3 regions of the Saccharothrix stipae genome follow, and region 3 is predicted to be linked to each of the others. Evidence: riboswitches for the same ligand, from Rfam matches in the RefSeq annotation. Region 3 holds a riboswitch; each other region holds the start of a gene.
What was found. Region 3 has a riboswitch for cobalamin ahead of ACYVLT_RS05500 (CbtB domain-containing protein). Riboswitches for the same ligand answer to the same signal wherever they lie in the genome.
Positions count from the first base shown of each region.

Region 1: another riboswitch for cobalamin. It lies ahead of ACYVLT_RS00550 (prenyltransferase/squalene oxidase repeat-containing protein); the one in region 3 lies ahead of ACYVLT_RS05500 (CbtB domain-containing protein).
Region 2: another riboswitch for cobalamin. It lies ahead of cobN (cobaltochelatase subunit CobN); the one in region 3 lies ahead of ACYVLT_RS05500 (CbtB domain-containing protein).

Region 1 is NZ_BAAGTN010000001.1:121,806-131,305, reverse strand. It holds gene ACYVLT_RS00560 (S8 family peptidase) at 288-1,469, opposite strand; gene ACYVLT_RS00555 (cytochrome P450) at 1,840-3,099, opposite strand; cobalamin riboswitch at 3,178-3,314, shown strand; gene ACYVLT_RS00550 (prenyltransferase/squalene oxidase repeat-containing protein) at 3,400-4,704, shown strand; gene ACYVLT_RS00545 (hypothetical protein) at 4,701-5,516, shown strand; gene ACYVLT_RS00540 (CbiQ family ECF transporter T component) at 5,513-6,574, shown strand; gene ACYVLT_RS00535 (ABC transporter ATP-binding protein) at 6,571-8,172, shown strand; gene ACYVLT_RS00530 (hypothetical protein) at 9,037-9,500, opposite strand, start outside.
Region 2 is NZ_BAAGTN010000007.1:525,643-535,142, forward strand. It holds gene ACYVLT_RS15145 (precorrin-2 C(20)-methyltransferase) at 1-1,363, opposite strand, end outside; gene ACYVLT_RS15150 (precorrin-8X methylmutase) at 1,360-1,986, opposite strand; gene ACYVLT_RS15155 (hypothetical protein) at 1,983-3,032, opposite strand; cobalamin riboswitch at 3,044-3,172, shown strand; gene cobN (cobaltochelatase subunit CobN) at 3,207-6,773, shown strand; gene ACYVLT_RS15165 (ABC transporter substrate-binding protein) at 7,296-8,582, shown strand; gene ACYVLT_RS15170 (carbohydrate ABC transporter permease) at 8,582-9,500, shown strand, end outside.
Region 3 is NZ_BAAGTN010000002.1:546,880-556,379, reverse strand. It holds partial or broken gene ACYVLT_RS05525 (MFS transporter) at 1-655, shown strand, start outside; gene ACYVLT_RS05520 (MFS transporter) at 600-1,811, opposite strand; gene ACYVLT_RS05515 (PAC2 family protein) at 1,808-2,704, opposite strand; gene ACYVLT_RS05510 (HAD family hydrolase) at 2,935-3,597, shown strand; gene ACYVLT_RS05505 (CbtA family protein) at 3,586-4,326, opposite strand; gene ACYVLT_RS05500 (CbtB domain-containing protein) at 4,337-4,540, opposite strand; cobalamin riboswitch at 4,572-4,755, opposite strand; gene ACYVLT_RS05495 ((2Fe-2S)-binding protein) at 4,810-5,460, opposite strand; gene ACYVLT_RS05490 (LysE family transporter) at 5,479-6,327, shown strand; gene ACYVLT_RS05485 (nucleotidyltransferase domain-containing protein) at 6,350-7,096, shown strand; gene ACYVLT_RS05480 (GNAT family N-acetyltransferase) at 7,098-8,273, opposite strand; gene ACYVLT_RS05475 (GNAT family N-acetyltransferase) at 8,356-8,811, shown strand; gene ACYVLT_RS05470 (phosphoribosyl-ATP diphosphatase) at 8,935-9,198, shown strand; gene ACYVLT_RS05465 (antibiotic biosynthesis monooxygenase family protein) at 9,195-9,482, shown strand; gene ACYVLT_RS05460 (phosphoribosyltransferase) at 9,467-9,500, opposite strand, start outside.

The DNA of each region.
Region 1 (9,500 bases), on a different contig from region 3:
TTGCCGGGTGTTGTGGTGACGCCGCCGGTGCCGGGCAGGCCCGAGGCGAAGCCCGGCGGCACGTCGGTTCCGGCAGAGCCGGCCAGGTCCCGACCGGCGTGGGTGTCGGGCGCACAGGGGCGGGCGTCGGGTCGAACGTGGGCCGCGCGGTCGAAGTCGACGGCTGCTGCTGCGGCCCGCAGGAAGCCGCGGTCATCGTGAGGAGTGCGCGTCGCTCGCGCGGCCGCACCGTTACCGGGTGGTGCCCGGCGCGCGGGGCGGGGTGCGGCCCCGCGCGCCGGGGGCGGTCACAGGCCGTTGGTGAACAGCAGCCGGTTGACCGTGCCGCCGGTGCCGCCGCCGCTGATGACGTTCGGCGTGGCGCTGGAGTTCAGCCAGTTGTGCACGGTGGCCGACGGCTGGTCGCCGAACCGCTGCTTGTACAGCGCGGCCACGCCCGCGACGTGCGGCGTCGCCATCGACGTTCCGCTCATCGTGCCCGAGCCGCCGGTGCGCACGGTCGAGACGATGGCGTTGCCCGGGGCGTAGATGTCGACGCACGCGCCCGTGCTGGAGGAGGACGACCGGGCGTCGGTGCTGGTGGAGGACGCCACCACGCTGGCCGTCTCCACCTTGCGCGGCAGCCGGTCGCACGAGTTGCCGCCGGTGTTGCCCGCCGAGGTGGCCAGGAAGACGCCCGCGGCGATCATGTTGCGGATCGCGGTCTCCAGGCCGGCCGACGCGGTGAAGTTCCACGACGTGTTCGCCACGGCCGGCTTGGTGTGGTTGGCCGTCACCCAGTTGATCGCGTTGAGCGCCGAGGTGGTGGTGGCGCTGCCGGAGCAGCTCATCATCTTCACGCCGTGCAGCCGCACGCCCTTGGCGATGCCGTAGGTGGCGGAGCCGATCGTGCCGGCGACGTGCGTGCCGTGGCCGTGGCAGTCGGTGTTGTTGGTGTCGTAGCCGTTGTAGTCGAACGTGGCCCGGCCGCCGTAGTCCGCGTGGCCGGGCGTGATGCCGGTGTCGATGATGTAGGCGTGGACGCCCGCGCCGGTGTAGGCGTAGGTGTAGGAGTTGGACAGCGGCAGGTTGCGCTGGTCGACCCGGTCGATGCCCCACGACGGCGGGTTGGCCTGGGTGGCGTCGAGCGCGTCGGTGACCAGCACGTCCTGTTCGATCGTGGTGACCGCCGGGTCGCGGCTGAGCTTGCGCAGCTGCGCGGGGGTGAGCTTGGCGGCGAACCCGTTGAGCGCGGCGTTCCAGACGTGGGTCGGTGTGACACCGGCCGTCGCGGCCACGCTCGCACCGCTGCGCGCGGACGGGTTCAGCAGCACGATGTAGGAGTCCTTGACCGGGTGGACGGTCGCGGACGCCGTCGCCATGACGATGTCCGCCTGGTGCAGGGGTTCGGCCGCGGCGGCACCGGTGGTGAGTCCCACGACGGTGGTCGCGGCGGCCAGGACGGCGAGTGTTCGGTGGAGAGGACGCACGGTTCGGCTCCTTCGGGTGAACCCGGACCAGTGCGCTCCGACGCAGGGTTGACGGAGTCGACTTCTCACTCGTCCGTGATTCAGACCAGCAGCCTGACCAGCGGTTATGCCATGGTCAACGGAGGTCGGCCGAACGGCCGCCCGGCCCGTCACGCTCGGTGGACATAACGGACAACTGGTAACGCCCGGTTCGCTCTGGTGGCGCTAGCCGGACGCCGACCGGCCCAGTGCGACACACGGGCGCCGAACGTAGGACTCTCGCGAGAGTCCTACGTCCAGCACGCGAGAGTCCTACGTTCGGCGCACCCGAGTTCAACGCTCAGCGCGGTTCGACGCTCAGCGCAATGCCACCTTCAGCGCGGTGCGACGCTCAGCGCGTGTGCACCAACAGCGAGTCGACACCGTGGACGATCGACGCGGTGCGGAACGCGGGCCGCTCGTCGGCCAGGCGCAGCCGGGGGAACCGGCGCAGCAGGGCCGGGTACGCGGCACGCAGCTCCAGCCGCGCCAGCTCCGCCCCCACGCAGCGGTGCGCGCCGTGCCCGAACGCCAGGTGCGACGAAGCCGAGCGGCTCGGGTCGAAGTCGGACGCTTCCTCGCGGTTGGCCGCCGACAGCGACACCACGACCACGTCCCCCTCCTCGATCTGCTGGTCGCCGACCAGCAACGGGTGCCGGGCGAAGCGCGGGAACGCCACCTGCACCACGCTCAGGTGCCGCAGCAGCTCCTCGACCATCGGCGCGGCGGCCGCGTCGTCGTCACGCATCGCCGCACGCGCGGCCTCGTCCTTCAGCAGCACGATCGCGCCCAACGCGAGCATCGACGCCGTGGTGTCGAACCCGCCGGTCAGCACGCCGTCGGCCAGACCGGCCAGCTCGACGTCGCTGACGTCGTCGCCGTGCTGGCGGATGATCGAACCGATCAGCCCGTCACCCGGCGACCGGCGCTCGCGGCGCACGATCTCCTCCATGTAGGACAGCGACTCGGAGATCGCGCCCAAGGCCTGCCCCGCTCCCCCGAACAGGTCGAACCGCGCCGCCGCCAGCTCCTGGAACCGGTCGCGGTCCTCATAGGGCACGCCCAGCAGCTCGCAGATCGTCAGCGACGGGATCGGCAGTGCGAACTCCTCGACCAGGTCGACCGGCCCGTCGGCGGCCTCCATGGCGTCCAGCCGCTCGGTGACGATCGCGTCGATGCGCGGCACCAGCCGCGACAGCCTGCGCATGGTGAACTCCGGCGTGAGCAGCTTGCGCAGCCGGGTGTGGTCGGGCGCGTCGGCGAAGCCGAGACCGCCGGGCGTCTGCTCGACCCGACCGACCGCGGCGCCGAGCCGGGCGTAGTCGTTGCTGAACGCGCCTGTGTCGGAAAGCACCTTCTTCGCCTCGTCCTGCCCGGTGACCAACCACACGCGCAGGCCGAACGGCACCGGGATCCGGTGCACCGCGCCGGCCTCCCGCATCCGCTCCAGCTCGGCGACCGGCACCACCCCGTCCCGCTTCAGCGGAACCAGCGCACGGTCCGGGAGCAGCGCAAACGCCCGCGAACCGATCTTGCCCAACACCCACCGCGTCGCCGAACGCCGTGCGACCCACGCCACCAAGCCGTCGCGCACGGACGCCAGAGTCGTCATCGAACACCCCTCTTCCCCAGGTCGAATGACCGACGGTAACCGCACGCCGGGGTGAGCAGCATCGCGCTAGAGGCGGATTGACACGCCAAGGCCCGTGACAGACGATCGGCAATCGCGCGTGAAACGGGGGAAGCCGGTCGAAATCCGGCGCTGACCCGCAACGGTAGGTCCCACCCGGGACGAGCCCGAACACCCGTCGCGCGTGCCACGCTCCTGACACCGTCGAGGTCAACGGGTCGGAGCCCGGGGGAAGTCGATCACGGCTGTCCGGGGTCCGCCCACGCCTCGGAAAGGCCGACCATGTCGTTGAGACGGACCGCCGCCGTCATCGCCACCGCCGCCGTCGCCGCGCTCGCGTCGGCTCCCGCCGCCCGGGGTGAGGCGCCGGCCGTGCCGACGACCGACGTGAGCGACGCCGCCGCCGGGTGGCTCGCCCGGCAACTCGTCGACGGCGACCACTTCGAGCACGTGTTCGAGGGCGTCCCCTACCCCGACCAGGGCCTCACGCTGGACGCACTGTTCGCCTTCACCGCGGCCGGCGTCGCGTCCGACAGCGCGGACCGGGCCGCCGCCTGGGTCGCCGAGCCCGCGGTGATCGACAACTACCTGCACTTCGGCGACCCCGACCAGTCCTACGCGGGCGCGCACGCCAAGCTGGCGTTGGCGGCGCAGGTGCGCGGCCAGGACCCGACCGACTTCGGCGACGTCGACCTGATCGCCGGTCTCACCGCGCTGCAGGCGCCGTCCGGCCGGTTCCAGGACAAGTCGCAGCACGGCGACTACTCCAACGGCTTCACCCAGGCCTTCGCGGTGCTCGCGCTGGACCGCTGGCAGGGCGCGCCGAAGGCCGCCGTCGACTACCTCGTCGGCGCCCAGTGCCCGGACGGCGGGTTCCCGCTGGTCCTGGAGGCCGCGACCTGCGCGTCCCACGTGGACGCCACGGCGATGGTCGCGCAGGCGTTGCTCGCGGCCGACCGGACGGCCGAGGCGGGCAGGGCGCTGGACTGGCTGACCGGCGTGCAGCAGCCCGGCGGCGGGTTCCGCGACGAGGGCAAGACCGACGAGGGCAACGCCAACAGCACCGGTCTCGCGGCGCAGGCGCTGCGCGCGGGCGGCCGCACCGCCGCCGCGGACCTGGCCGCGAAGTTCCTGAGGTCGTTGCAGGTCGGTTGCACGGCCGCGGCGGCCGACCGGGGTGCGATCGCGTTCGACAAGACGGGGTTCACGCAGCCCACGTCGCTGCGCGCGAGCGCCCAGGGCGTGCTCGGGCTGGTCGGCGTCGGCTTCGCGGACCTGACCGCCGAGGGCGGCGAACCGGGCGCGCCGGTGCTCGACTGCTCGGCCACCACGACCTCCCCGAGTTCGTCCACGTCGACCACTTCGGCCACCACGACGGCCACGTCGACCACCTCCTCCACCACCGGGACGACCGCAGGCAGCACGACCACCACGACCGCGGTGGTGGCCGTGGTGGCCAACCGCGGCGCCCTGGCCCGGACCGGCGCGGCCGTCGGCCCGATGCTGTGGATCGGCGCGTTGCTGCTGGTCGGCGGTGTGCTCGCGGTCGTGCTGGCACGCAAGCGGTATGCGGGCGCACGCAGGTGACGAGCTGGTGGCGGCGCGTGCCGACGGCGTTGGCCGTCATGGGGCTCGCGCTGCTGAACGCACCGGTGACCGCCCGGGCGGCGGACTGCGCGGGCGTCACGGTGGTCGTGGACTTCCGCGCGCTGGGCGGCGGCGTGCAGACGGGTTGCGCGCCGGGTGATCCGGCCTCCGGCACGGCCGCGCTGAGCGGCGCCGGGTTCGGCTACACGTTCGCGGCCCGGCAGCCGGGGTTCGTGTGCCGGGTCAACGGCAAGCCCGGCAGCGACCCGTGCGTCAACACCTCCCCGCCCACGGCGTACTGGGGCTACTGGCACGGCCAACCCGGCGGGTCGTGGGTCTACAGCGGCACGAGCGCGAGCGCCCACGACCCCGCGCCGGGGAGCGTCGAGGGCTGGTCGTTCGGTGCGGGTGAGCAGCCGGGCATCGCGCCACCGGCGCCCGCGCCGAAGCCGACCCAGCCCGCGCCGCAACCTCCGGCGCCCGAGCCGGGCGGGCCCGTGCCACCGGCGCCGCAACCCCAGCCCGGTCAACCGGCGCAGCAGCCCACGCGGCAGTCGGAGACCGCCGCGCCGACCACGACCGAGGCGACGACGACCGCGCCGTCCTCCGCCGAGGCGACGACGGGCAGCACCACTCCCAGCCCTGCCTCCTCCCCGACGAGCTCGTCGAGCCCGACCGCGGTGGCGGTGCGGCCGACGGCGGGCACGTCGTCCGGCGGCACGGTCGGGTTGGTGATCGGGATCGTGGTGATCGCCGCGCTGGCGGGCCTGGGCATCCTGACCGCGCGGCGACGGGCCAAGGCGGCGGAGTGAGGCTGCACCCCGGCGCGTGGTGGCTGTGGGCGTTGTGCCTGGCCGCCGTCGCCAGCCGCAGCACCAACCCGCTGCTGCTGGCGTTGGTGATCGCGGTCGCCGGGTACGTGGCCGTGTCGTGCCGCGAGGACACGCCGTGGGCGAGCGCCTACGGCGTGTTCCTCAAGTTCGCCCTCGTGGTGATCGCCATCCGGATGGTGTTGCACGTGCTGCTCGGCGGGGTCGGCGGGCCCACGGTGCTGGTGACGCTGCCCGAGATCCCGTTGCCGGCGTGGGCGAAGGGCATCCGGCTGGGTGGACCGGTCAGCGCGGAAGGACTCGCGTTCGCGCTGTACCAAGGGCTTCAGCTGGCGACGTTGCTGTGCTGCGTGGGCGCGGCGAACGCGCTGGCCAACGCCAAGCGGCTGCTGCGGTCGTTGCCGGCCGCGTTGTACGAGGTGAGCGTGGCGGTGGTGGTGGCGTTGACGGTGGCACCGCAACTGGTGGCCAGCGCGCGCTCGGTGCGCCGGGCCCGGGCGTTGCGGGGTGACGCGGTGCGCGGCGTGAAGGCGATGCGGGTGCTGATGGTGCCGGTGCTGGAGGACGCGTTCGAGCGGTCCCTGGAGTTGGCCGCGGCGATGGACTCGCGCGGGTACGGCCGGACGGCGGGGTTGCCCGGGCGGACCAGGGTGGTGACCGGCGTGCTGGTGCTCGGCGGGCTGGTCGGGCTGTGCGTCGGGGCGTTCGGGCTGCTCGGTGGCGGCGGGCCGGGCGCGGTGGCGACGCCGACGCTGGTTGCGGGCTCGGTGCTGGCGATCGCGGGCCTGTGGACCGGCTCGCGGCGGGTGCGGCGCAGCCGGTACCGACCGGACCGGTGGGGTCCGCGCGAGCTGCTGATCGTCACGTCCGGCGTGGTCGCGACGCTGGCGACGTTCCTGGCGCCGGACGGTCTCGGCGGTACCGCGCTGACACCGGACACGGTGCCGCTGGTCGCGCCCGGACTGCCGTTGCTGCCCGCGATCGGCCTGCTGTGCGCGCTCGCACCCGTGGTGATCGTCAGGAACAGGGTGAACGCGTGATCCGGTTCGAGAACGTCTCCGTCACCTACCGCGACGCCGCCGCGCCCGTGTTGGCCGGGGTGGACCTGCACGTGCCCGAGGGCGAGCTGTGCCTGGTGGTCGGGCGCACCGGATCGGGCAAGTCGACGCTGCTGCGCGCGGTCAACGGCCTGGTGCCGCACTTCACCGGCGGCACGCTCACCGGCCGGGTCGTGGTGGCCGGCCGCGACACCCGCGACCACCCGCCGCGCGAGCTGGCCGACGTGGTCGGCATGGTGGCGCAGGACCCGAGGTCCGGCTTCGTCACCGACTCGGTCGAGGAGGAGCTGGCGTACTCGATGGAGTCGCTGGCGCTGCCGAACCCGGTGATGCGCAAGCGGGTCGAGGAGACGTTGGACCTGCTCGGCCTGGCCGACCTGCGGCACCGACCGCTGGCGACGCTGTCCGGCGGGCAGCAGCAACGGGTGGCCGTCGGCGCCGCCCTCACCGCCCACCCGCGGGTGCTGGTGCTGGACGAACCGACCTCGGCGCTGGACCCCGGTGCGGCGGAGGACGTGCTGGCCGCGCTGCACCGGCTGGTGCACGACCTCGGCATGACCGTGGTGATCGCCGAGCACCGGCTGGAACGGGTCGCGCAGTACGCCGACCGCGTGGTCTGGCTGCCCGGCGGTGGTCTGCCGCCGGTCACCGGCGAACCCGGCCCGGTGCTGGCGGACGCGCCGGTCGCGCCGCCCGTGGTGCGGCTGGGCCAGCTGGCCGGGTGGGAACCGGTGCCGGTGTCGATCCGGGACGCACGGCGGCTGGCCGGCCCGTTGCGCGAGCGCCTCGCCGAACCACCCTCGGTGGCCTCGTCACCCTCCGCGGAGTTGGTGCGAGTACGCGACCTGCGGGTTCGCTATTCCACTGTGGACGCGGTGCGCGGTGTGTCGTTGAGCGTCGGCGCGGGTGAGCGGGTAGCGGTGATGGGGCGCAACGGGTCGGGCAAGTCGAGCCTGCTGTGGGCGGTGCAGGGCACCGGCAAGCGGTCCGGCGGCGAGGTCGCGGTGGCCGGCGTCGACCCGGCGACGCTCAAGCCCGGTCCGCGCCGCGAGGTCGTCGGCCTGGTCCCGCAGCAGCCCGGTGACCTGCTGTACCTGCACACGGTCGGCGGTGAGTGCGCGCAGTCCGACCGCGAGTCCGGCAGGCCTCGCGGCACGTGCCGGGAGTTGCTGGACCGGCTCGCGCCGGGCGTCCCGGACGACCGGCACCCGCGTGACCTGTCCGAGGGGCAACGGCTCGCGCTGGTGCTGGCGGTGGCGCTCACCCCGTCGCCGCGCGCGGTGCTGCTGGACGAGCCGACCCGGGGCCTGGACTACCCGGCCAAGACCCGGTTGGCCGCGGCGTTGCGCGCGCTCGCCGACGACGGTCACGCGATCGTGCTGGCGACGCACGACGTGGAGTTCGTGGCCGAGTACGCGAGCCGGGTGGTCGTGCTGGCCGAGGGCGAGGTGGTGGCCGACGGCCCGACCGCCGAGGTGGTCACCGCGTCCCCGGTGTTCTCGCCGCAGGTGGCGAAGGTGCTCGCGCCGCGGCCGTGGCTGACGGTGGCGGACGTGCGCGCGGCCCTGGCGGCGCGGTGAGCCGGCCGATCCGCGTCCGGCCCCGCGCCACGCTCGCCCTGGCCGTGGCGGCGGCGATCAGCGTGGTCGCGTTCGGGTGGCCGTTGCTGGTCTCCCCCGACGCCGCCATCGCGCAGGGCGTGACCGCGCCGTGGACGTTCGCGCTGCTCCTGCCCCTCGTGCTGGCCGTGGTGCTGGCCGAGCTCAGCGAGGGCGGGTTGGACGCGAAGGCGGTGGCGATGCTGGGCGTGCTGTCCGCGCTGGGCGCGGCGATCCGGCCGCTCGGCGCGGGCACGGCGGGTGTCGAGACGGTGTTCTTCCTGCTCGTGCTCGGCGGCCGGGTGTTCGGGCCGGGGTTCGGGTTCGTGCTCGGCAACACCATGCTGTTCGCGTCCGCCCTGCTCACCGGCGGCGTCGGGCCGTGGCTGCCCTACCAGATGCTGGGCGCGGCGTGGGTGGCGTTGGGCGCGGGGCTGCTGCCCTCGCTGCGGGGCAAGGCCGAACTCGCGGCGCTCGCCGCGTACAGCGCCGTCGCGTCCCTGGTCTACGGGCTGCTGCTGAACCTGTCGTTCTGGCCGTTCGCGTTGAGCGCGGGCAGCACGTCGTTGTCCTTCCAGCCCGGCGCGCCGATCCCGGACAACCTGGTGCGCGTGGTGGCCTTCAGCCTGGCCACGTCCCTCGGCTGGGACGTCGGCCGCGCGATCACCACCACGATCCTGGTGCTGGTGACCGGCCCGGTGCTGCTGCGCACGTTGCGCCGCGCCGCCCGCAGGGCGTCGTTCGGCGATCCCTCGTTCGGAGCTTCTCCGGTAGGTGATTCTCCGGTAGGCGGTTCTCCGGTTGCCGGTTCTCCGGTTGCCGGTTCTCCGGTTGCCGGTTCTCCGGTCAGCGGGGCAGCTGTGCCGCCACCTCCGCCAACGCGTCCAGCACCTCCGGGGTGAGGTAGCCGGTGGCGAGCTCGGCCTCGGCGACGGTGACCGTGGTCCGGTCCCGACCCGAGCCGTAGTTTGCGCCGCTGAACGCGATGTCCGCCAAGCCGACCTGCGCCGTGCCGAGCGGCTTCACGTCCCCGGTGCCCGGCGCGTCCACGACGTCGTGGAACTCCCGCGCGTCACCCCGCGAGCCGAACCCGACCCAGGCCACCGCGATCACCGCCGAGTTGCCCGCGTCGTCCCCGACCGCGAACAGCACCCGGTCCATCGACGTGCACCCGGTCCGCCGCAGGAACTCGCGCACGCCGCCGAACGACGCCGCCACGCACTCGGCCTGCTGCTTCTCGGTCCGCTTGAGCTCGTGCAACCCCATCAGCCGCCACGCGCCCTCCGCGTCGCCCCGCCGGGCGAGGTCTC
Region 2 (9,500 bases), on a different contig from region 3:
ACGCGTCCAGGTCGGCCAACCGCACCACCCGGACGGACTCCTCCGGCCCGCCGACATCACGCCCGACGACCACCGGCGTGTCCGGGGAGCGGTGGCGCAGCAGCAGGTCACGCGCCTTGTCCACCTGCCACGTGCGGCTGCGCGAGGCCGGGTTGTAGATCGCCAGCACCAGATCGGCCGCGGCCGCCGCCGCCAACCGCTCCTCGATCACCTCCCACGGCTTGAGCCGGTCCGACAGCGACACCACGCAGTAGTCGTGCCCCAACGGCGCGCCGACCCGGCTGGCCACCGCGTGCGCGGCGGTCAACCCCGGCAGCACCCGCACCGGCACGTCCGCGAACTGCTCCTCGGTCGCCACCTCCAGCACCGCGCTGGCCATCGCGAACACGCCCGGGTCGCCGGACGACACCACCGCGACCCGCCGCCCGCGCTTGGCCAGGTCCAGCGCGAACGCGGCCCGTTCCGCCTCGACCTTGTTGTCCGAGGCGTGCCGCCGCTGCCGCGGGTTGACCGGCACCCGGTTCAGGTAGGTCACGTACCCCACCAGGTCGTCCGCCTCCGCCAAGGCCCGACGGGCCTGCGGCGTCAACCACTCCGGCCCGGCCGGACCGAGACCGACCACCACGACCCGGCCCTCGCCGTCCGAACGCGCGGGAGCGGGCTTGCTCGGCAACAACGCCAACGAGAAGTACGGCACGCCGTCGGCGTCCACTTCGGACAGCGGCGCGGTCCGCTGCGCCCCGGTCGTGGCCCGCTCCACGTACCAGGCCTCGTCCAACCGCCCCGCCCGCGCCAGCGCCTCGCGCACCTGCGGGAACGTCCGGCCCAACTTCATGATCGCCACGGGGTCGCCGCCGGCCAGGTGCTCCACCAGCGCGTCCGCGGACAACGTGCCCGGCAGCACGGTCAGCACCTCGTCGCGCTCCACCAGCGGTCGCCCGATCACCGCCGCGCCCGCGCTCACCGACGTCACCCCGGGCACGACCTCGGCCTCGTACCGGTGCGCCAACCGCTTGTGCAGGTGCATGTAGGAGCCGTAGAAGAACGGGTCGCCCGCCGCCAGCACCACGACCGTGCGGCCCGCGTCCAGGTGCGCGGCCAAGCGTGCCGCGCACTCCTCGTAGAACGCGTCGATCTCGCCCTGGTAGTCGTCGGAGTCCTCGGTCGTGACGGGGTAGACCAGCTGCTCCTCGACCTGACCGTCCCGCAGGTACGGCGCGGCGATCCGGCGCGCCACGCTCCGCCCGTGCCGCGCGCTGTGGAACACGACCACGTCCGCCTCGCCGATCAGCCGCGCCGCCTTGACGGTCACCAGCTCCGGGTCGCCCGGACCCACCCCGACCCCGTACAGCTTGCCCGTCATTCTTCCTCACTCGCGATCGCGTTGAGCGCCGCCGCGGTCATGGCGCTGCCGCCCCGACGACCGCGCACGACCAGGTACTCCAGCCCCAAGTCGTTGTCCGCCAACGCATCCTTGGACTCGGCCGCGCCGATGAACCCGACGGGCACGCCGAGCACGGCCGCCGGCCGGGGCGCGCCGGCCGCGATCATGTCCAGCAGGTGGAACAACGCGGTCGGCGCGTTGCCGATGGCCACCACCGCGCCGTCCAGCCGGTCGCGCCACAGCTCCAACGCCGCCGCGCTGCGCGTGTTGCCCAGCTCCGCCGCCAACCCCGGCACGCGCGGGTCGCCCAACGTGCACACGACCTCGTTGTCGGCGGGCAGCCGACGGCGCGTGACCCCCGCCGCGACCATCTGCGCGTCGCAGAGGATCGGCGCCCCCGCCAGCAGCGCGGCCCGCGCGTCACGCACCACGTGCGGCGAGAAGTCGACGTCCGGGACCAGGTCGACCATCCCGCAGGCGTGGATCATCCGCACCACCACCCGGGACACGTCGGACGGGAACCGCGCCAGGTCTGCCTCGGCGCGGATGGTGGCGAAGGAACGGCGGTAGATCTCCGCGCCGTCCTTGACGTAGCTGGTCACCTGATCTCCTCGTACCCGTCGCCGGTCGCGACGAACTCCACCACGTCACCCGCCGGCCGACCGCACCGGCGGGCGCAACCGGACCAGTGCGCGCGACCCGGCGCGGTCCGGGTGTCGACCCACCGGGTGGCGTCGGCCCGCACGTCGGCCAACGACTTCGCGCACCCCGGCCGCCCGGTGCACGCGCTCACCCCGTGCCACCGCGAGTCCGGCGACGTGAACAGGCCGCTGGTATCGCTCCCGGCGGGCAGCACCACGCTCCGCCACGGCGTGAGCCGCACCGGCACGCCGGCGAGCAGCCGCGCGTCCCAACGCCCCAACGGCACGCCCGCCACGATCACCGAACCGTGCACGCCCGGTGCGACGGGCATCACAGTCGGCTCGACCCGGGCGTCACCCGGAACGCCCAGCGCCTCGGTGATCTTCCGCACACCGCCGTCCACTTCGGACAGCCGCCAGGCGTCGCCGCGGATCTCGCCGAACAGGCGTGCGGCGGTCACCACGGCGTCCACTGGATCGGTCACGCGGAGCCCGCAATCCCGTCCTGCCAGGAACAACGCGTCGCCGACGAGCCCGATGTCGCCCGACAGGCCGCTCACCGCGCCACCCACCGTGACCAGGAAACGCCCTGGCAGGGACGCCAGCCCGGGCACCGCGCGCAACGCCGCGTCGATCGCGTCGACCAACGCCTGGTTGTCCTCCAACGGCGCGGCGACGATGTTGCGCATCCGCTCGTGGGTCAGCGAGGGCAGCAGGCCGACGTCGCGCAGCCGGGCGCCCAGCTCGTGCTCCGCCCCTGGCGCCAAGCCCCTGATCTGCACGTTCGCCCGCGAGGTCAGCTCCAGGAACCCGTCACCGAGTTCGAGGGCGGCGGTCCGCAGCACGTCGACCTGCGCCGCGCTCACCGTGCCACCGGGCACCCGGACCCGGGCCAACCCGCCGTCGGCGGCCCGGTGCACGTCGACGGCGCCGGGGCAGGCGTCCGGGTGGGTTCGGCCTGCCGACGTGTTGGCCGTCGCGGAGGGCGCATGGGGTGCCGTGGGCATGGACTGGATGCTAACTGCCGTTAGGGTGACCTCCGAACGGCGAAGCAGCAGGAGGAAGCCGGTGTGAATCCGGCGCGGTCCCGCCACTGTGACCGGGCACGTCCCGGGAGTCAGGAACTCCGCTCGCCGTCCCCCACGACCGGGGCGAGGACCCCCGAGGGATGGAGCCCGCACGTGATCCTGCTGTTGTCGACCTCCGACACGGACCTGCTGTCCGCCCGTGCCAGTGGCGCGGACTACCGCCTGGCCAACCCGGCCCGCACCGCCGCGGACGACCTCACGGCGCTGGTGGAGGGCGTCGACCTGGTGGTCGTGCGCATCCTCGGCGGTCGCCGGATGTGGGAGGAGGGCCTCGACCGGTTGCTCGCCTCGGGTCTGCCGGTGGTGGTGCTGGGCGGTGAGCAGAACCCCGACGCGCCGCTGATGGAGCTGTCGACCGTGCCGGGCGGTGTGTGCGCGGAGGCGCACGCGTACCTGGCGCACGGCGGCGCGGCGAACCTCCTCCAGCTGCACCACTTCCTGTCCGACACCGTGCTGCTCACCGGTCACGGCTTCGCGCCGCCCGAGCCGACGCCCACCTGGGGCCTGCTGGAGCGGGAGCAGGCAGGCGAAGGGCCGACCATCGCGGTCCTGTACTACCGGGCCCACCACGTGGCCGGCAACACGGCGTTCGTGCACGCGTTGTGCGACGCGATCGTGGCCAAGGGCGGCCGCCCGCTGCCGGTCTACTGCGCCTCGCTGCGCGCGGCGGACCCGGAACTGCTGGCCGAACTCGGCCGGGCGGACGCGCTGGTGGTCACCGTGCTGGCGGCGGGCGGCACCAAGCCCGCCACCGCGGCCGCCGGTGGCGACGACGACGCGTGGGACGTGGGCGCGCTGGCGGCCCTGGACGTCCCGATCCTCCAGGCCCTGTGCCTGACCGGCAGCCGTGCCGCGTGGGACGAGAACGACGACGGACTGTCCCCTTTGGACACCGCGACCCAGGTGGCGATCCCGGAGTTCGACGGCCGGATCATCACCGTGCCGTTCTCGTTCAAGGAGGTCGACGAGGACGGCCTCACCGTCTACGTCGCCGACGAGGAGCGGGCCTCGCGGGTCGCGGGCATCGCGGTCCGCCACGGCAGGCTGCGGCACATCCCGCCGGCCGAACGACGGATCGCGGTGATGCTCTCGGCGTACCCGACCAAGCACTCCCGCATCGGCAACGCGGTCGGGCTGGACACGCCGGCCAGCGTGGTCCGGTTGCTCACCGCGATGGAGGGCCACGGCTACGACATCGGCGACGAGCTGCCCGGGGTGGCGGACCTCGACGGCGACGCGTTGATCCACGCCCTCATCGCGGCCGGCGGCCAGGACGCCGACTGGTTGACCGAGGAGCAGCTCCAGGGCAACCCGGTCCGGCTCCCCGCCGCCCGCTATCGGGAGTGGTACGCGACGCTCCCGGCGGACACCCGGCGGGAGATGGAGCAGCACTGGGGCGAAGCTCCCGGTGAGCTGTTCGTGGACCGGTCGAAGGACTCCGACGGCGAGATCGTCCTGGCCGCCCTGCGCTCGGGCAACGTCGTGGTCATGGTCCAGCCGCCGCGCGGCTTCGGCGAGAACCCGATCGCCATCTACCACGACCCCGACCTGCCGCCCAGCCACCACTACCTGGCCGCCTACCGCTGGCTGGAGGACGAGTTCGGCGCCGACGCCGTGGTGCACGTCGGCAAGCACGGCAACCTGGAGTGGCTGCCCGGCAAGACCGTCGGCATGTCGGCGGGCTGCGGCCCGGACGCCGCCCTGGGCGACCTGCCGCTGATCTACCCGTTCCTGGTCAACGACCCGGGCGAGGGCACCCAGGCCAAGCGGCGGGCGCACGCCACCCTGGTTGACCACCTGGTGCCGCCGATGGCCAGGGCCGACAGCTACGGCGACATCGCCCGGCTGGAGCAGCTGCTGGACGAGCACGGCAACATCGCCGCCATGGACCCGGCCAAGCTGCCGGCCATCCGGGCGCAGATCTGGACCCTCATCCAGGCCGCGAAGCTCGACCACGACCTCGGCTTGGACGACCGGCCGCACGACGCCGAGTTCGACGAGCTGATCCTGCACGTCGACGGCTGGTTGTGCGAGGTCAAGGACGTCCAGATCCGCGACGGCCTGCACGTCCTGGGCGCGGCGCCCACCGGCGAGACCAGGGTCAACCTCGTGCTGTCGATCCTGCAGGCCAAGCAGATGTGGGCGGGCCAGGTCGCGGCGCTGCCCGGCCTGCGCGAGGCGCTCGGCCTGGCGGAAAGCGCCAACGACCGGACCGCCACCGACCGCGTCGAACACCAGGCCCGCGCGCTCGTCCAAGCCATGGAAGACGCCAATTGGGATGTGAACGCGGCCCGGACCCTCACCGACGTCGAGGACGTCGCGCGGGTCCTGGAGTTCGCCGCGCTGGAGGTCGTGCCCCGGCTGGCGCGCACCACGGACGAGCTGACCAACGTCCTGCACGCCCTCGACGGCGGCTACGTCCCGGCCGGTCCGAGCGGCTCGCCGCTGCGCGGCCTGGTCAACGTGCTGCCGACGGGCCGCAACTTCTACTCGGTCGACCCCAAGGCGGTGCCGTCCCGGCTGGCCTGGGAGACCGGCCAGGCCATGGCCGACTCGCTGCTGGAGCGCTACCGGTCGGAGACGGGGGAGTGGCCGCCGTCGGTCGGCCTGTCGGTCTGGGGCACCAGCGCCATGCGCACGGCCGGTGACGACGTCGCCGAGGTGCTCGCCCTGCTGGGCGTGCGGCCCCGGTGGGACGACCAGTCCCGGCGGGTCGTCGGTCTTGAGGTGATCCCCCTCGCCGAGCTGAACCGCCCCCGAATCGACGTCACGGTGCGCATCAGCGGCTTCTTCCGCGACGCATTCCCGCACGTGGTGGCACTGCTCGATGACGCGGTGCGACTAGTGGCGAACCTGGACGAGTCGGCCGCGGACAACTACGTCCGCGCGCACGCCCAAGCCGATCTCGCGCAGCACAACGACCCGCGAAGGTCGACAATGCGCATCTTCGGTAGCAAACCGGGCGCATACGGCGCCGGCCTGCTGCCGCTCATCGACAGCCGGAACTGGCGGGACGACGCCGATCTTGCCGAGGTGTACGCGGTGTGGGGCGGCTACGCCTACGGCCGTGAACTCGACGGGGTCGAAGCGCGGCCGGCCATGGAGAGCGCCTACAAGCGCATCGCGGTCGCGGCGAAGAACATCGACACCCGCGAACACGACATCGCCGATTCCGACGACTACTTCCAGTACCACGGCGGAATGATCGCCACCGTCCGCGCGCTGACCGGTAAAGCGCCCGCCGCTTATGTCGGCGACAGCACGCGACCCGACGCGGTGCGGACCAGAACCCTGCACGAGGAGACGAACCGGATCTTCCGCGCCCGAGTGGTGAACCCGCGGTGGTTGGCCGCAATGCGCAAGCACGGTTATAAGGGCGCGTTCGAACTCGCCGCGACGGTGGATTACCTGTTCGGCTACGACGCCACCACCGGTGTGGTCGCGGACTGGATGTACGAGCAGCTCGCGGCCAGCTACGTGCTGGACCCGGTGAACCGCGAGTTCCTGGCGCGGTCGAACCCGTGGGCGCTGCACGGCATCTCCGAACGGCTCCTGGAGGCGGCGAACCGGGGTATGTGGGAGCACCCGGAGCCGGCGACGCTGGAAGCGCTCCAGGCGGCGTACCTGGAATCCGAAGGCGATCTCGAAGACGGCCGTTGAGCCGGAAATAGGGGTACCCCTAAATTCCGACGTCCCGTTGTCGGCGGATGAGGGCGCCGTCGACAACGGGTATCACTTCCCGGTCCTGAATGGACGCCCGGCCGCGCGCCGGCGGGTCGACCGCGGTGAGTCGACCCGCCCTCGCGCGCCACCCGGCGGGCCGACTCGCGCCACCGACCGCACGACTCGGCGTGCCCCGGCGCGCGACTCGCGCGGCAGTGGTGGGCGACTACCGCGCACATCCGGTGCAGACTGGTGGCGGGTGAGTGGGGGACACGACTGGTGAATTCTTCCGGGCCATCGGCCCGGGGATGAACCGAGCGTGTCCGACCGGTCTACGAACAGTGCCTGAACGGACCACCGGACACGCCGCTAGCAGAATCGGTCCAGCAAGGCAAACGTCGCAACGTCGGTAACAGCGCGGACACGGGAGCTTGACACAACTCCGTGGCGCGAACCACACTCCCCCAAAACCTGGGAGCGCTCCCAGAACGTTCACCGCCGATCAACTGAGGAGTTCTCGTGCGCTACCGTCGAGCAGGCTTGGCCAAAGTCCTGGCCTGCACCGCAGTGCTTGCCACAGTCGCCACGGCCTGTGGCTCGGGAGGGTCGGGTACCTCGCCCGACGGCAAGGTCGAGCTCACCATCGCGACCTTCAACGAGTTCGGCTACGAGGAACTCCTCAAGGAGTACGAGGCCGCGAACCCGAACGTCAAGGTCACGCAGCGCAAGACCGGCCAGGGTGCCCCGCACCACCAGAACCTGTTCACCAAGCTGGGCGCCGGCTCCGGCCTGGCCGACGTCGAGGCCGTCGAAGAGGGCTTCCTGAGCCAGGTCATGGCCAAGTCGGGCCAGTTCGAGGACCTCAAGGAGATCGGCCCGAAGGACGTCCGCGAGGACCGCTGGCTGCAGTGGAAGGTCGACGCGGTCACCACCAAGGACAACAAGCTCATCGGCTACGGCACCGACATCGGCCCGCTGGCCATGTGCTACCGCAAGGACATGCTCGCGGCCGCGAACCTGCCGTCCGACCCCGAGGGCGTCAAGGCCCTGTTCGCGACCTGGGACTCGTACTTCGAGGCCGGTGACAAGTACGTCAAGGCGACCGGCAAGCCGTGGTTCGACTCGGCCGCGCAGATCTTCAACCCGATGCACAACCAGGCCGAGACCGGCTACTTCGACCGCGACGACAAGCTCGTGATCGAGACCAACGACGACAAGAAGATCTTCGACCAGGTCACCGCCGCGGTCGCGGGCGGCCAGTCGGCCAAGCTCGCCGCCTGGAGCCCGGAGTGGGAGACCGGCTTCAAGGAGTCGGCGTTCGCCACCAAGACCTGCCCGTCCTGGATGCTGGGTGTCATCGAGGGCAACGCGGGCCCCGACCACAAGGGCAAGTGGGCCGTCACCGCGGCCTTCCCCGGCGGCGGCGGCAACTGGGGCGGCTCGTACCTGACCGTCCCGAAGCAGGGCAAGAACAAGGCCGAGGCCGCCAAGCTGGCCGCGTGGCTGACCGCGCCGGAGCAGCAGATCAAGGCGTTCAAGGCCAAGGGCACGTTCCCGAGCCAGACCCAGGCCCTGATCTCGCCCGAGCTGCTGAACCAGACCAGCGAGTACTTCGGCGGCGAGAAGGTCGGCCTGCTGTTCGCCGAGCAGGCCAACAAGGTCGCGGCCGCCCAGTACAAGGGCCCGCAGGACGGTGAGATCCAGGACAACGTCGTTTCCCCGGCGCTGACCTCGGTCGAGCAGGGCACCTCGCCTGAGGACGCGTGGAAGCAGGTCGTCGAGGGAGCCAAGAAGGCTGCCAAGTAATGACGACCGAGCTCACGGTCACGCGCGGGCGGGGCGCCGAGCCCCGCCCGCCGCGGCGCGACGACAACGATGACATCGGTCCGGGCAAGTTGAGCTGGCGTTACCGGCTCACCCGCCTGGACGTGAAGTTCTCGCCGTACGTGTACATCGCCCCGTTCTTCATCCTGTTCGCCGTGGTGGGCCTGTTCCCGCTGCTCTACACCGCCTACATCTCCCTGTTCGAGTGGGAGCTGGGCGCGGACGAGCAGCCGTTCGTCGGCATCGAGAACTACACCGCGCTGTTGGCCGACTCGCAGTTCTGGAACGCGATGGTCAACACGTTCAGCATCTTCGCGATCTCCACGATCCCGCAGCTCATCATCGCGGTGCTGCTGGCCGTGCTGCTCAACACCGCGCTGCGCGGGCGGACCGGCTGGCGGATGGGCGTGCTGCTGCCCTACGTGGCCAGCCTCGTCGCCCTGACCATCATCTTCGGCGACCTGTTCGGCGTGCAGTACGGCACCGTGAACAACATCCTGGAGCTGTTCGGCATCGACCGGATCGACTGGCAGGCCGACCGCTGGTGGAGCCACGTCGCCATCGCCACCATGGTCAACTGGCGCTGGACGGGCTACAACGCCCTGATCGTGCTGGCCGCCATGCAGGCCATCCCGCGCGACGTCTACGAGGCGGCCTGGGTCGACGGCGCGAGCAAGGTGCGCCAGTTCACCAGCATCACGCTGCCGATGCTGCGCCCCACCCTGATCTTCGTGGTCGTCACGTCGACCATCGGCGGTCTGCAGATCTTCACCGAGCCGTTGCTCTTCGCGCCCTCGGCGGGCGCCAACGGCGGCGCGACCCACCAGTACCAGACGGTCGTGCTCTACATGTACCAAGCCGGCTTCCAGAGCCAGGACCTCGGCTACGCCTCGGCGATGG
Region 3 (9,500 bases):
GTCGTTCCTGCTCGCGGCGACCCTGCTGGCGGCGCTCGGCACCCGCGACCCGGTGCGTGCGGCGGGCAACCCCGCGTGGCGGGCCTGGCTGGACGGCCTGCGCGAGATCCGGGGCCCGTTGCGGCCGATGGTCGCCGTGGTCGCGCTCATGTCGACCGCCCAGGGCTTGTTCGTGGTGCTGTTCGTGGTGTTCGTGACCGAGCGGCTCGGTGGGGGAGCGGCGGAGGTGGGGCTGCTGCGCGGCGTGCAGGCGGTCGGCGGGCTGCTCGGTGGCCTGCTGGTCGGCGTGCTGGTGCGCGGGCTCGCACCCGGCAGGCTCCTGGGCGTGTCGCTGGTCGGCTTCGCCGCGATCGCCGCGCTCGGCTGGAACGGGCCGCACGTCACCACCGCGCTGGTCTACTACCTGGCAGCGTTCGTCGCGGTGGGCGTGCCGGGCGTGATCGCGGGCGCCGGGATGATGTCGGTGCTCCAGCTGCACTCCGCCGACGAGGTCCGCGGCCGGGTGCTGGCCACGTTCGTCAGCCTCTACGACGGCGGTCAGGCGCTCGGCATGGTGCTGGCCGGTGCCCTGACGCCCGTGCTCGGCCTGTCCACCCTGCTCAACGCCCAGGCCGGGCTCTACCTGGCGGCCGGGGTGCTGGCGCTGGCGACCCTGGACCCCCGCGTGCCGACCGACCGCGGTGCAGCAGCAGCACGGGAGGCACGGCCGACACCAGCGCGGCGGGCACGAGGAACGCGCTGACCGGGTCGGCGTGGTAGAGCGGCACGAACGCCACCGGCGACACCGCCGCGCCCAGGAACCGCAACGACTGCACCACCGACACCGACCCACCCCGGTTGCCGCCGTCCGCCGACAGCACCAGGGCGTTCAACCCCACCGTCACCGCCTGGCTGGTCGCACCGGCCGCCGCCCACAGCACCCCCACCGCCACCACCGACGGCAGCACGCCGACCCCCGCCAGCAGCGCACCGCCGACCGCCGCACCGGCCACCGCGCACCGCCGCGCGCCGAACCGGTCGATCGACCACCCGGTGAGCCGCGCGGTGCAGATCGCGACCAGGCCGAAGCCGGTCAGCACCGACCCGCGCTGCCCCGCGCCCAGCCCGAACGAGTCACCCAGCCGCAGCGCCACCAGGAACGACAACCCGCCCAGGCAACCCCAGGCCACGAACCCGGCGGCGGCCAACCACGGCGTCCGGCCACGCCACGCGCCGCGCAGACGTGGTCGCTCGCCCCCGCGCGGCGGATCGGCGGGCAAGCCGACCACCGCCAACGCACCGGCCACCACCGCCGCGCCCACGAACGCCCACCGCCACGACGCCTCCGCCGCCAACCCGCTCAGCAACGGCGCCATCGTCTGGCCCGCGGCCTGCATGGACGCGAACACGCCCAACGCCCGCCCCAACCGGGCCTTCGGCGTCACCGCCGCGATCGCCGCCAGCAGCAGGGGAGTGGTGAACGCGTTCGCCGCCCCTTGCACGGCCCGTCCACCCAGCAGCACGGGAAACGACCACGACACCGCGCACAACACCGACGCCACCACGTACACGGCGTAGGCGACCCGCACGGTCCGCCGGGCGCCCCACCGTTCACCCAACGTGCCGGAGACCAGCATGAGCAGCGCGAACGGCACCAGGTACCAGGTCAACGAGGCCGCCGCCGACCCCGCCGGCACGCCGAAGTCGGCACCCACCTCGGGCAGCACCGACGACGTCATCGCGCCACCGAACGGCCCCAGGAACCCACCCGCGTACAACGCCGCCAACCGCACCCGGACCACCGGCCCGGCGGTCGGGCGCGGCCTGCTCACATCCCGGTCGGCCCGCGGCCCGGACCGCGCCCGCGCCGCCGCAGGTACCGCTCGAACTCCGCCGCGATGGCGTCACCGCTGGCCTCGGTGATCTGGATCTCCGCGTCCCCGCGCTCCTCCAGCGCCCGCACGTAGTTGCGCACGTCCTCGTCCTCGTCGGCCATCTCGCTGACCGTGCGCTCCCACTCCTCGGCCTGCTCCGGCAGCGCGCCCAGCGGCACCTCGACGTCCAGCACCTCCTCCACCCGGTGCAGCAGCGCCAACGTCGCCTTCGGCGAGGGCGGCTGGGAGACGTAGTGCGGCACCGCGGCCCAGAACGAGATCGCCGGCACCCCCGCCTGCACGCACAGGTCCTGGAACACGCCGACGATGCCGGTCGGCCCCTCGTACCGGGACCGCTCCAACCCGTACTTCGCCGCCGCCGCCTCGTCGTACGCCGTGCCCGTCACCGGCACCGGCCGGGTGTGCGGGGTGTCCATCAGCAACGCGCCCAGCGTGACCACGGTGGTCACGCCCAGGTTCTCGATGTGGCCCAGCAGCTCGGCGGCGAACTTCCGCCACCGCATGTTCGGCTCGATCCCGTGCACCAGCACCACGTCCGTGGAGGACCCCGGCGGGCGGCAGACCGACAACCGGGTCGTCGGGAATTCAACCCGTCGGGTGACGCCGTCCACCATGCGGACTGTGGGTCGCGTCACCTGGAAGTCGTAGTAGTCGTCCGGATCGATCTCCGCCAACGGCGTCGCGTCCCACGTGAGTTGCAGGTGTTCGATCGCCGTGCTGGCGGCGTCGCCTGCATCGTTCCAACCCTCGAACGCGGCAACCATGATCGGGTTGGTGAGCGGTTCGCTGGGGTCGAAGGGGGTCTGGGCGGCCTGGTCCGGATCGGTCACGCGGCCAGACTACGACCACCGCCGCACACCCGACGCCGTAGGCTTGGCGCATGTCGGTTCGTGTCACGCCGCCTCACCTCGGCGCGCCCGCCGACCGCGCGCCCGTCGCGGACGGCGCGATGGGCACGACGCTGCTGGCCGCCGACCCGACCCCGCACGACTGCGCAGGTCATGGGCGTCGTCACGAGGTCTTGCCGACCACCACGCGGGTGATCACGGAAAAGGTGCACATGACGGTCGAGGCTGTGCTGTGGGACATGGACGGCACGCTGCTGGACTCCGAGAAGCTGTGGGACATCCCGCTCAACGAGTTCGTGGAGAAGCTGGGCGGCACGCTCTCGCTCGCGACCCGGCACGCCCTGGTGGGCTCCAGCACGGCCCGGACCATGCGCCTGCTGTTCGCCGAGGCGGGTGTCGAACCGACCGACGAGGACCTCGCCGACGGTGCGGCGTGGATCAGCCGGCGCACCGAGGAGCTGTTCCGGGCCGGCCTGCCCTGGCGTCCCGGCGCGGCCGGGGCGTTGCGCGCGGTCCGCGACTCGGGTGTGCCGATGGCGCTGGTCACCTCCACCGAACGGCGGCTGACCGAGGTCGCGCTGGACACCATCGGCCGCGACCTGTTCGACGTCACGGTGTGCGGTGACGAGGTGGACCGCCGCAACAAGCCGCTGCCCGACCCGTACCTCAAGGCCGCACGACTGCTGGGCGTGGACCCCACCAGGTGCGTCGCGGTCGAGGACTCGCCGACCGGGGCGAGCTCCGCCGCGGCCGCCGGCTGCACGGTGCTGGTGGTGCCGTGCGACGTGCCGGTCGAGCAGGGCGAGCGCCGCGTGTTCCGCGACTCCCTGGTGGGCGTCACGCTGGAGACGCTCGCCCCGCTGCTAGACCGCTGACCCCTGCTCGGCCCGACGCGTGGCGGGGTCGACCAGCAGGCCGAACACCACACCGAGACCCAGCCACAGCGTCGCCGTCTCGGCGAGCGAGGCCACCCGGAAGTCCCACAGCACGCCGGCCGGCACGTCGGCGGGCACGACGTCCGGTGTCGCCGGGAACGCCACCAGCAGCACGACCACCGCCGCCACCACGGCCCCCGCCACCGCGGTCCAGCGCACCGGACCGCTCAGGTGGCCCAGCCGGGACGCCAGGTAGCCCGCCCCGAACGCGACCAGCAACCCGGCCGCGATCAACCCCAGGTAGAGCACCGTGCGGTACTCCACCGTGTGCGGATCACCGACCCCGGGCGGGTTGGCCGGGTACTTCACCGCGGGCAGCAACGCCGCCGCGCCGAACGCCGCCGCCGACAGCGCCACCGCCCGGACGAACGGCGCCTTGGTCGCGAACCAACGCCGCGACACCGCGTACGCGGTGGCGAACAGCGCGCCGACGGCGACGCCCACCACCACGGCGGCGAGCACACCGCCGACCACCTGCGTGCCTCGGCTGAACAACTCGCCGTGCTCGTGATCCGAGCCCGGCGCCGCGGGACGTGCCCGTTCCACGGCCAGTGCCGCCCGGATCGGCGCCTCGACCACGAGCACGCCGACCAGGCCCGCGAGCAGCCCGGACACCGCGCCCGCGCCGACACCGCGCAGCAGCAACCCCTGGTAGGTGGGTGTTTTCACGTCGCCGCGCCTAGTGGCACGGAACGCCGAGCGCGTGCCGCCCGTCGTGGAAGAACTCGTGCACGGTCTCGGCGGCGTGGCCGAGCGCGATGCCGTTCTCCTGCAGGACCAGCCACGTCACGGTCAACGCGACCAGTGCGACGGCGTAGGCCCACCTGGGAACGGGGGTGACCCGGGGATCGGTGAGAGCAGGGGTGTGCGCGGGGCTCGTCATGACGGCCTCCTCCATACCTCGTGGAAGGTCAACAACAACTCGTGCCGCAGCCGGTCTCCTGACTCCCGGATCGACGCCGTCCCCGCGTCTTCCCAGCCGCTCCACGCGGCCAGTGACGTTCTCGGCGGGTTGGCTCCCCGGTCACAGTGGCGAGGACCGCGCCGGATTCACACCGGCTTCCCGTCCACTGCGGCGCTGCGAACCGTAGATGTCGATCGTGGGCTGGCACAACCGACCAGACGAGTTGTCGTGTTCCTCACGTGCGCCGGTCAGCGCCGCGGCAACGGGCAGTCACCGCAGGTGCCGCCGCCGTCGAGCCGGTAGTACAGGCAGCAGCTGCGCCGCCGGAACACCACCTCGCCGGGGAACGGGATGAACTCGCCCGTGCCCTTGAGCGGCGGGTCGGCGAACAGCTCGTCGGCCAACCCGGAGCAGTCGATCCCGCCGCGGTGGACCGCGCGCAACGCGCCCGCCATGGACGACCCCGCGTTGCCCCACAGCAGGCCGCGCGCCACCGGCGTGACCGCGTGCACCGCCTCCACCACCGGCGCCAGCGACTCGGCCACGCCGATGCCCGCGAGCGGGTCCTTGAGCCGGACCTGGAGACCGTCGGGGCGGTAGCGCCACCACAGGTTGGCGGGCCGGATGTCCGGCGCGACCCCGTCGACCGCGCGTGCGGCGACCACCGGGCTCAGCAGCCGAGCGGTGTAGCCGAGGAAGAACAGCGACGCGGCGACCCGCCGTTCACCGGTGCGGTACCGGTCGCCGATCCGGTCGAGGGCGTCGGGCAGCTCCGGGCCGTCGAGCAGCCGCGCGCCGTCGTGCCAGGTGTCGTCGGGCCGGCCGACGTCCAGGGCGAAGAACGGGCTGAGGCCGCGGATCTGCCGCAGGGTGGTCAGGACTCGGGCGAACTCGGACACGTGACCTAGTCTGCCGCCGTGGACGCACTGGGGTTGGGACTGGCCCTCGGCCTGGCCGCGAGCATCAGCCCCGGGCCGCTGTTGGTGCTGGTGGTGACGTCGGCGCTGCGCTCGGGTTGGCGGGCGGGCGCGCTGACCGCTTGCGCGCCGCTGCTGTCGGACGCCGTGGTGGTCGCCGTGACGCTGCTCCTGCTGGACCGCCTGCCCGCGCGGGCGCTGGGCGTGCTCGGGGTCGTGGGCGCGGTGTTCGTGTTGTGGAGCGGCGTGCAGACGGTCCGGGAGGCGCGGTCGGCAACCCTGACCGCCGGCTCCGCGACCGGCGGCTCCGCCGGCACCGCCGGACCGGTGGACGCCGTCCGCCCCGCCAACGCCGCCGGACCTGCCGATCCCGCCCGACCTGCCGCCGCCGACCGCCCTGTCGATACCGGCGGACCTGCCGATTCGCCCGCTGCCGGCGAGCCCGCTGCCGATGAGACCGTTGTGCCGCAGGAAGGCCGTGCTTCGCAGCCGTCCCCGCCCAGGGGACCCCTGTTTTCGATTCTACCGACGGGGTCCGACAAAACCGGTTCGCGTGCGCTCCGCCGAGCGGTCCTGGTGAACGTGCTCAGCCCGCACCCGTGGCTCGCCTGGGCGACCGCGCTCGGTCCGTTGACCATCACCACCTGGCGCGCGTCGCCCGCCGCCGGTGCGGCGCTGCTGATCGGGTTCTACCTGACCCTCGTCGGCGGCAAGCTGGTGATCGCCCTCCTGGTCGCCCGCGGCCGCCGACGCCTCGGTGACACCGGTTACCGGCGCGCCCTCACCGGCGCCGGCGCGGTGCTCGTGCTCGCCGGCGTGGTGATGGGGGTCGAGTTCGCGTCCCCCTGAACGCCCGGAGATCGTGGTGCCCATGACCGACGAAGCGTTCCTCGACCACGTCGCCGACCGGTTGGCGGCCCTGCCCGCCGTGCACGCGGTCGCCCTCGGCGGCTCACGTGCCCAAGGCGCCCACACCCCGGATAGCGACTGGGACCTCGCCGTCTACTACCGGGGCGACTTCGACCCGGCCGACCTGCGCGCGGTCGGCTGGCCCGGCGAGGTCTCCGAGGTCGGCGGTTGGGGCGGCGGCGTCTTCAACGGCGGCGCCTGGCTCACCGTCGACGGCCGGCGGGTGGACGTCCACTACCGCGACCTCGACGTGGTCGAGCACGAACTGGCCGAGGCCGAGCAGGGCCGCTTCCACTGGGAGCCGCTGATGTTCCACCTCGCCGGCATCCCCAGTTACCTGGTCGTGGGCGAGCTCGCACTGAACCGGGTGCTGCGCGGCGACCTGCCCCGCCCGGCCTACCCGGAGGCGCTGCGGGCGGCGGCACCGCCGGTGTGGCACGAGAGGGCGGCCCTCACCCTGGGCTACGCCCGCACCGCCCACGCCCCGAACGGCCGGCTGGTCGAAGTCGCGGGAGCCCTGGCAACCGCCGCGTTGCAGACCGCACACGCCGTGCTCGCCGCACGTGGTCACTGGACGACGAACGAGAAGCGGCTGTTGCAGGAGGCCGGGCTGCGCGGTGTCGACGCCGTCGTGGCAGGGCTGCGGCCGGAGCCCGAGGCGTTGGCACGGGCGATCGCCGAGGCGGAGCGGCTGTTCCGGGCGGCCTGACCTACGGCAGGTAGAACGTCATCAGGTCGCCGCGCACCGGCGGGAACAGGGTGTGCATCAGGTCGGCGTTCGGACCCGGGTACACGTCCGGGTGACGCGTGGTCAGGCCCCGCAAACCGTGCGGCCCGAACAGCAGCGACGCCAGCAGGTCGGGCGCCACGCCCGCGCCGCCCGCCGCGCCCGGCGCCTGCATCGTCCCGCCCGGCACGACCGACCCGACCTCGCCCGCCTTGAACGGCAGCCGCACGTGCGACTCGTAGAACGAGACGACCGCCTCGCCCTCCCGGTCGGCGAAACCGCCGTCCACCAACCGCCGGCCGAACACCGGCCGCAGGTGCTCCAGCAACGCGACGGGATCGCCGATCCGCACGTAGTACGAGTTCGCCTCCTCCGCCGCGGGCCCCAGGAACGGCTCCAGCGCCTCGCCCGCGACGGTGCCCGGCCGCTCGGTCAGCTCGGTGGCCCCGGTCAACGCGAGCAGCGCGTGCGCCGCCGCCTCGTCCACGGCCGCCACCTCGCACAGCCGAACGCCCTCCTCCGGCGGGGTGGTGCGACCGGTGGCGACCGGCACGCCGTCCCGTTCCACCAGCCACTCCGTGCTGCCGTCACGGGCCACCAACCACCGCCACAGACCGGGGGAGTGCGGCATCCGCAAGTCGGCCCGCGCCTGCTCGGCGTCCTGCAGGCGGGCCATCGTCGGGATGTCGTCGGTGGTGGCCTCGCGCAGCGCGTGCCCGCCGGCGTCGGGACGCCCCGTGACCGGTCGGGTGGCCGAGATCGGGATCGCGTAGGTGTAGCCGAACCGGCGGTAGAAGTAGGGGATGCCGAGCATCACGTTCACCAGCTGGCCGCGTGCGACGGACCGTTCGTGGGCCCAACCCATGAGCGCCCGCACCAGCCCCCGGCCCTCGTAGGCGCGGTCGGTGGCGACCAGTTCCACCTGGCCCGCCGGGATCTCCACCCCGTCGAGCACCAGCGTCTCGTCCAGCAGGGTCGCGGTGGACACGACCTTGTCGCCGTCCACGACGACCGCGCACGCCTCCCAGCCCGCGTCTGGGTCCTCGACCACCAGTCGGTGGTCGACCGCGTCCGCCGGTTCGCCCCGCTCGACCAGCAGCGCGCCGATCTGGTCGAGGTCTTCCGGGCGCGCGGCCCGCAGCACCAACCCCTCGGTCATCGGTGCAGTGTGTCGGCGCGCCCGCGGTGGCGCCATCGGATTTTCGGTGGCGGTCGCGGGCCCGCCCACGCAGAATCCGCGCATGCCGTGGCTTCCCGCTGACTTCGCCCACCCGACCCGCGTGCCGCTCGACGGCGAACACCACCTCCGGCCGATTCGCGAGTCCGATGTGGACATCGACTACCCGGCCGTGATGGGTTCGCGGGAACGGCTGTGGTCGCGGTACGGGGAGAAGTGGGGTTGGCCGCCCGCGGACATGACCCACGAGCACGACCGCGTCGACCTGGCCCGGCACGAACGCGAGCAGGACGCGCACGAGTCGTTCAACTACGCGCTCTTCAACGCCGACGAGACCGAGCTGCTCGGGTGCGTCTACATCGACCCCGTCGACGATCCCAAGCGTGCCGACGACGCGCAGATCTCGTGGTGGGTCGTGGACGAGCACGCGGGCACCGACCTGGAGCGCGCGCTGGACGCGTTCGTGCCGAGGTGGATCACCGAGGCGTGGCCGTTCCGCAGCCCGCACTACGGGATCTGACGGTCGCGCGGTGACCTCGCCGGGCGGTCCGACCGCCACCGCGGCGAACCTTCGCAGGCGCGGTCGTCGTGATGCCTGACCTGGGTTCCTGCGGCCGTTCGGGGGATGGGAGGATCAGACCCCGTGAAGACCTTCGACGAGCTGTTCGCCGAGCTGAGCGAACGCGCACGCACCCGCCCTGAGGGCTCCGCCACCGCCGCGGCTCTGGAGGCCGGGGTGCACGCGCAGGGCAAGAAGGTGCTGGAGGAGGCCGGCGAGGTGTGGATCGCCGCGGAGCACGAGTCGGACGAGCGCCTGGCCGAAGAGGTCTCCCAGCTGCTGTACCGCGTGCAGGTGCTGATGCTCGGCCGCGGGCTGACCCTCGAGGACGTGTACAAGCACCTGTGATCCTGGAGGTCGCCGCGCTCGACGTCCGCCCCGGTCTGGAGGCGGACTTCGAGCGGGCGTTCGAGCAGGCGCGCGCGGTCATCGCGCGGTCGCCCGGGTTCGTCTCGCTGGACCTGCGGCGGTCGGTCGAGCAGCCGTCCCGGTACCTGCTGCTGGTGGGGTGGGAGACGCTGGAGGACCACACCGTCGGCTTCCGGCAGGGACCGCTGTACCCGCGGTGGAAGGCGTTGCTGCACCACTTCTACGACCCGTTCCCGACCGTCGAGCACTACCGCCCGGTCTGACCGCGCAGCAGGTCGACC